DNA from 2 places in the Serratia sp. LSHTC3 genome. Region 2 is predicted to be linked to the other one. Evidence: predicted binding sites of a transcription regulator. Region 2 holds the regulator's gene; the other holds the start of a gene.

Evidence for each region. The regulator CRP, encoded in region 2, controls carbon source genes, mostly activating them, when cyclic AMP is high. The targets are predictions, from matches to a motif close to ATGTGANNNNNNTCACAT.
Region 1: the regulator CRP is predicted to act here: its motif matches at 1,639-1,656, upstream of cdd (cytidine deaminase).

What each region holds. Positions count from the first base shown of each region.
Region 1 covers NZ_JBXUNP010000002.1:300,361-303,464, reverse strand. The annotation lists gene AC2CGI_RS08720 (MFS transporter) at 1-338, shown strand, start outside; gene AC2CGI_RS08715 (CidA/LrgA family protein) at 477-884, shown strand; gene AC2CGI_RS08710 (CidB/LrgB family autolysis modulator) at 881-1,576, shown strand; gene cdd (cytidine deaminase) at 1,714-2,598, shown strand; gene AC2CGI_RS08700 (NAD-dependent malic enzyme) at 2,820-3,104, shown strand, end outside.
Region 2 covers NZ_JBXUNP010000007.1:22,839-25,942, reverse strand. The annotation lists gene AC2CGI_RS21480 (YccS/YhfK family putative transporter) at 1-805, opposite strand, end outside; gene crp (cAMP-activated global transcriptional regulator CRP) at 856-1,488, opposite strand; gene AC2CGI_RS21470 (OsmC family protein) at 1,871-2,278, shown strand; gene AC2CGI_RS21465 (phosphoribulokinase) at 2,316-3,104, opposite strand, start outside.

The sequences.
Region 1 (3,104 bases), on a different contig from region 2:
GGCTGCTCGGTTTCATGGCGGCCGGCCAGGCGGTCTGGCTGTGGCTGGCGGCGATGGCGGTGTTTACCTTAGGCGAGATCATCGTTATCCCGGTGGAATACATGTTCATCGACTTTATTGCGCCGCCGCACCTGAAAGGCAGTTACTATGGAGTACAAAACCTCAGCGCGCTGGGCGGCGCCATCAACCCGGTGCTGTGCGGGGTGCTGCTCAGCTATGCCGCGCCGCCGTTGATGTTCGTGATGCTGATCGTCGCCGCCCTGCTCAGCCTGCTGTTTTTCTTCCTCGGCCACCGGCTGGCGGAACGTTCTGCGGCAACGGCCGAAAACGCGCGCTGATCCCGCAGGCAGCGGCCTATACGGGCTGTCAACCCGCCGCTCGGGCATAGCACCCATAGCGAGAATTCATGGTGCGATCTGTGGCATGGCTCACAGTTTAATTGTATGATGAATACATCAGTTAAACGGGAAAAGACAATGGCCAACGTGCTCACACTGTGCTGGAAATACCTGAGGGCCCTGCTCCTTATCTACCTGTGTCTGTTCGTCGGCAACGCGGTGGCGGCGCTGCTGCCGTTCGCCATTCCCGGCAGCATCATTGGCATGCTGCTGCTGTTCGCCCTGCTCTCTACCCAGATTATGCCGGCCAAATGGGTTAAACCCGGCTGCCATTTGCTGATCCGCTATATGGTGCTGCTGTTCGTGCCGATCGGCGTCGGGGTGATGAAATACTACGACCAGATCGTCGCGCATCTGGGCCCGCTGGTTATCTCTTGCCTCATCAGCACGCTGATGGTGTTGGTGGTGGTCGGCTATACCTCACACTATTTTCATCGCGAGCGCCGCATCGCCGGCAAGCCCGACGACACGGAGGGCAATTCATGATCCATGAAATCTGGTGGTCGTTGCCGCTGACGCTGGCGGTCTATTTCGCCGCGCGCTGGCTGGCGCGCAAGCTGAATATGCCGCTGCTCAACCCGCTGCTGGTGTCCATGGCGGTGCTCATCCCGCTGCTGCTGCTCACCGGTATTCCCTATGAACGCTACTTTCAGGGCAGCAAAATCCTCAACGATCTGCTGCAGCCGGCGGTCGTCGCGCTGGCCTTCCCGCTCTATGAGCAGCTGCACCAGATCCGCGCGCGCTGGAAGTCGATTATCGCGGTGTGCTTCATCGGCAGCCTGACCGCCATGATCAGCGGCGGCGCCATCGCCCTGTGGCTGGGCGCCACGCCGGAAATCGCCGCCTCTATCCTGCCGAAATCGGTCACTACGCCGATCGCCATGGCCGTCGCGGACTCGCTCGGCGGCATTCCGGCGATCAGCGCAGTCTGCGTCATTTTCGTCGGTATCCTCGGCGCCGTGTTCGGCCATACGTTGTTCAACCTGTTGAAAATCACCACCCACTCGGCGCGCGGCCTGGCGATGGGCACGGCATCCCACGCGCTGGGCACCGCACGCTGCGCCGAGATGGACTACCAGGAAGGCGCTTTCGGCTCGCTGGCGTTGGTGATCTGCGGCATCATCACCTCGCTGCTGGCACCGTTCCTGTTCCCGGTGCTGCTGCGCCTGTTCGGCTGAACAGGGTGAAACTTGCGATACATCTCGCATTTATGTATTTCATTGCATTAATTTCATCAATTAAGAGACATTAGTCACACTTTAATGTCTCTGGCCTGCCTAGAATGTTATCCCGTTAACCCGTAGAGAGACTTTCTATGCATCCGCGTTTTCACACCGCTTTCAGCGCACTGCCCGCGACACTGCAATCCGCCCTGCGGCCTTATCTGGACGCGCCAGACTTTCCGGCGATGTTCACGGCCGAGCAAGCGGCGGCGATCCGCACAGGCTGCGGGCTGGACGATGATGCGCTGGCATTCGCGCTGCTGCCGCTGGCGGCGGCCTGCTCGTTAACCCCGATATCGCACTTTCACGTCGGCGCCATCGCGCGCGGGCAAAGCGGCAACCTCTATTTCGGCGCCAATATGGAGTTCAGCGGCGCGCCGCTGCAGCAAACCGTGCATGCAGAGCAGTGCGCGGTTACCCATGCCTGGCTGCGCGGCGAGCCGGCGCTGGCCTCGGTCACCGTCAACTACACGCCGTGCGGCCATTGCCGCCAGTTTATGAATGAACTGAACAGCGGCGGCGAGCTGCAGATCCGTCTGCCGGGCCGCGCGCCGGCCACGCTGGCGGACTATCTGCCGGACGCCTTCGGCCCGAAAGATCTGGATATCGCTTCGCTGCTGATGGACAAGGTCGATCACGGCCACCGGCTGGCGCTGGACGATGCGCTGGCGCAGGCGGCGCTGGCGGCGGCCAATCAGAGCCATGCTCCGTACAGCAACGCCCACAGCGGCGTAGCGCTGGAAACGCAGGACGGCAGCCTCTACGCCGGCCGCTATGCAGAAAACGCCGCTTTCAACCCGAGCCTGCCGCCGCTGCAGGCTGCGCTGATCCTGCTGAACCTCTCCGGCGGCGATTGCCTGAACATCCGCCGCGCCGTGTTGGCCGAGCCGCAGAAGGCGATCCTCAGCCAGTGGGACGCCACCCGCGCCACCCTGGCGGCGCTGGGCTGCCAGAACGTCAGCCGCGCCGCCTTCTAAGCGCACCACGGCGGAGCCATCCGGTTCCGCCGCTAACAGCCCCGCCCGCCAAATACAATGCCCCGACGCCGCCAGAGACACTTTCTTTAGTTAAAAAATCATTTGATTGTCGATAATTACGCCAACCTGGTTCATCATCTGGCAACAAATGCTGTACATCTGCTCTTTATCTTTTAGGATCGTCGGCAATAAAGTTATCTGATACGTGAAGAGTAAAACTGATGGAACTAGAATACGAAAGCAAACGCCCGCTCTACATCCCTTACGCCGGCCCAATTCTGCTGGAATTTCCGCTGCTGAACAAAGGCAGCGCTTTCACCGAGGAAGAACGTAGCCACTTCAACCTGCACGGCCTGCTGCCGGAAGCGGTGGAGACCATCGAAGAACAGGTGGAACGCGCCTACCGTCAGTATCAGGATTTCAAGAACGATAACGATAAGCACATCTATCTGCGCAACATCCAGGACACCAACGAAACCCTGTTCTATCGCCTGCTGGACTCGCAC
Region 2 (3,104 bases):
CGTTGCGGCGAATGATCGCTTCGGCCTGGCTCTGCTCCACCAGTTTTTGCACCTCCTCCGGCAGATGCAGGCTGACGGTGATGTGCTCCTGCAGATCCATCGCCACCTGAAAGGCGCGCTGCAGGCGCTTTTGTTCGAGGTTGTTGGCGTGCGGCAGGAAATTGAGCTGTTGGTATAAAAGGCTGATCAGATCCATCACCTTTTGTTGGCGCACCAGCAGCGGCGGCAGCGCGGTTTGCGGATCGGTGTGCTGGGTCAGCAACGAGTATTTGGCTTCGAAATAGTCAGCCAGCTCCAGATAGAGCTGGCTGAGCGTCTCGCGCATTGGCTGTTCTTTCCACAGCTTGAACCAGAACCAGGTGAATAAGCCGTACCAGACGGTGCCGATCGCGTACAGCAGCGGCGCCTGCCAGAGGGGTACCGTGCCGGCCGTGCTGAGGGCGAAAATGGCGGCCACCAGCGCCGCCGGCAACAGCCGGGCGTGCAGCGGGCTGATTTCGCCGGTGATGCCGAGCAGCAGCGCCAGGCCCAGCATCAGCGCCGGCAGCGGCACGTGCCACAGCAGTGCCTGTTGCAGCAGCACGCTGCTGAAGGCGAACAGCGAGCCGCCGACGATCAGCCGTTTAAAGAAGCGCTTATGCGGCGTGTCCAGACCGGCGATATTGCAGCAGGCGGGCACCAGAGAGAACATCAGGCCGAGCTGCAGCTGGCCTATTAACAAGCCGAACAGCACCGGCAGACACAACACCAGCGTTTGTCGCAGTGCGTAGTTGATTTCCGGGTGGTAGATCAGGCGGCGCCACATGGCAGAGAGCAGATAAAAAAACGGCGCAGACTGCGCCGTTTCTTCGGGGATTAACGGGTGCCGTAGACGACAATGGTTTTGCCGTGGGCGGAAATCAGGTTTTGATCTTCCAGCATTTTCAGAATACGGCCAACGGTTTCACGCGAGCAGCCGACGATCTGGCCGATCTCCTGACGGGTGATCTTGATCTGCATGCCGTCCGGGTGAGTCATGGCGTCAGGTTGCTTCGCCAGATTCAGCAGGGTTTGCGCGATGCGGCCGGTCACGTCCAGGAAGGCGAGGTTGCCCACTTTTTCGGAGGTGACCTGCAGGCGGCTCGCCATTTGGGCGGACAGACGCATCAGGATGTCCGGGTTCACCTGGATCAGCTGGCGGAATTTCTTGTAGGAAATTTCGGCCACTTCACAGGCGGTTTTCGCGCGAACCCAGGCGCTGCGCTCCTGGCCTTCTTCGAACAATCCGAGCTCGCCGATGAAATCCCCCTGGTTGAGGTAGGACAGGATCATCTCTTTACCTTCTTCATCCTTGATCAGCACCGCGACGGAGCCTTTCACGATGTAGTAAAGCGTTTCGGCCTTTTCACCTTGGTGAATCAGCGTACTCTTCGATGGATATTTGTGGATATGGCAATGAGACAGGAACCATTCGAGAGTAGGGTCTGTTTGCGGTTTGCCGAGAACCATTCGCTGTTATCCTCTGTTGTTATCGCTGCCTTGTGTCACAGGGGTCAGAGTTCCCTGTAAAACCCGCCTGTAGCCGCAGTTATGAGCGAGGGCTACCGGCAAGTTTTGAGGCGTGTCATAAAAATACGCTGTCGCTCTAGCATATTAACTTGCCGTAAGCGCTGCAAGCTACATTCTGTTAACATACCGGTAAAGGAGCCTTTCTCTGGGCGTTTCCCTGAAATGCAGTGTCCCGGAAAGATTTATTGCGGCTCTGTTTGTAGCACAGAGTAAGGCGGGTGTCTCGTGTTGTCTCGCTTCAGCATGATTAGCATCAGGTTACGTTGCCTGTTTCTATGCGAAAGCGTACTCTGATTTTAAGAAATCAACCGGAGTGACCAGAATGCAGGCAAGAGTTAAGTGGGTGGAAGGGTTAACGTTTTTGGGGGAATCGGCCTCCGGCCACCAGGTGCTGATGGACGGCAACGCCGGTGATAAAGCGCCCAGCCCGATGGAGATGGTGCTGATGTCGGTGGGCGGCTGCAGCGCGATCGACGTGGTATCCATCCTGCAAAAGGGGCGCAACGACGTGCGCGACTGCGAGGTGAAGCTGACCTCCGAGCGCCGCGAAGAAGCCCCGCGGTTGTTCACCCATATCAACCTGCACTTCATCGTGACCGGCCAGGATCTGACCGACAAGATCGTCGAACGTGCGGTGAACCTGTCGGCGGAGAAATACTGCTCGGTGGCGCTGATGCTCAACAAGGCCGCCACGGTAACCCACAGCTTCGAGATCCGCCAACCGGCGTAATCGAGGCGGAGCGCGGCCGGCGCCGCGCTCAACGCATTTATTCGATCTTCTTGCCTTCCAGCAACCGTTGCACCAGCGGCGCCATGATCAGCTCCATCGCCAGCCCCATTTTGCCGCCCGGCACCACTAACGTATTGATGTGCGAGATAAACGATCCCTGCAGCATCGCCAGCAAGTAGGGGAAGTCGATCTGGTCCAGCCCGCGGAAGTGGATCACCACGAAGCTTTCATCCAGTGAGGGAATGGCCTTGGCGGCGAACGGGTTGGAGGTGTCCACCGTCGGCACGCGCTGGAAGTTGATGTGGGTGCGCGAGAACTGCGGCGTAATGTAGTTGATGTAGTCTTCCATCGAGCGCACCACCGAATCCATCACCGCTTCGCGGGAGTGGCCACGTTCGCCGGTATCGCGGATCAGCTTCTGGATCCACTCCAGGTTGACGATCGGCACCACGCCGACCAGCAGATCGACGTGTTTGGCCACGTCATGGTGCTCAGTAACCACGCCGCCGTGCAGCCCCTCGTAGAACAGCACGTCGGTCGGCGCCGGCAGCGGCTCCCACGGGGTGAAGGTGCCCGGCACCTGATTGTAGGGCACCGCTTCGTCGTAGGTGTGCAGGTACTTGCGCGAACGGCCGGTGCCGTTTTTGCCGTAGTCGATAAAGCTCTGCTGCAGCAGGCCGAAGTCGTTGGCCTCGGGGCCGAAATAGCTGATGTGTCTGCCCAGATCGCGCGCCTTGCGGATCGCCGCGTCCATTTCCGGCCGGGTATAGCGGTGGAAGCTGTCGCCCTCCAGTTCGGCGGCGCGGATCTTGAGCTGCTGGAAGAT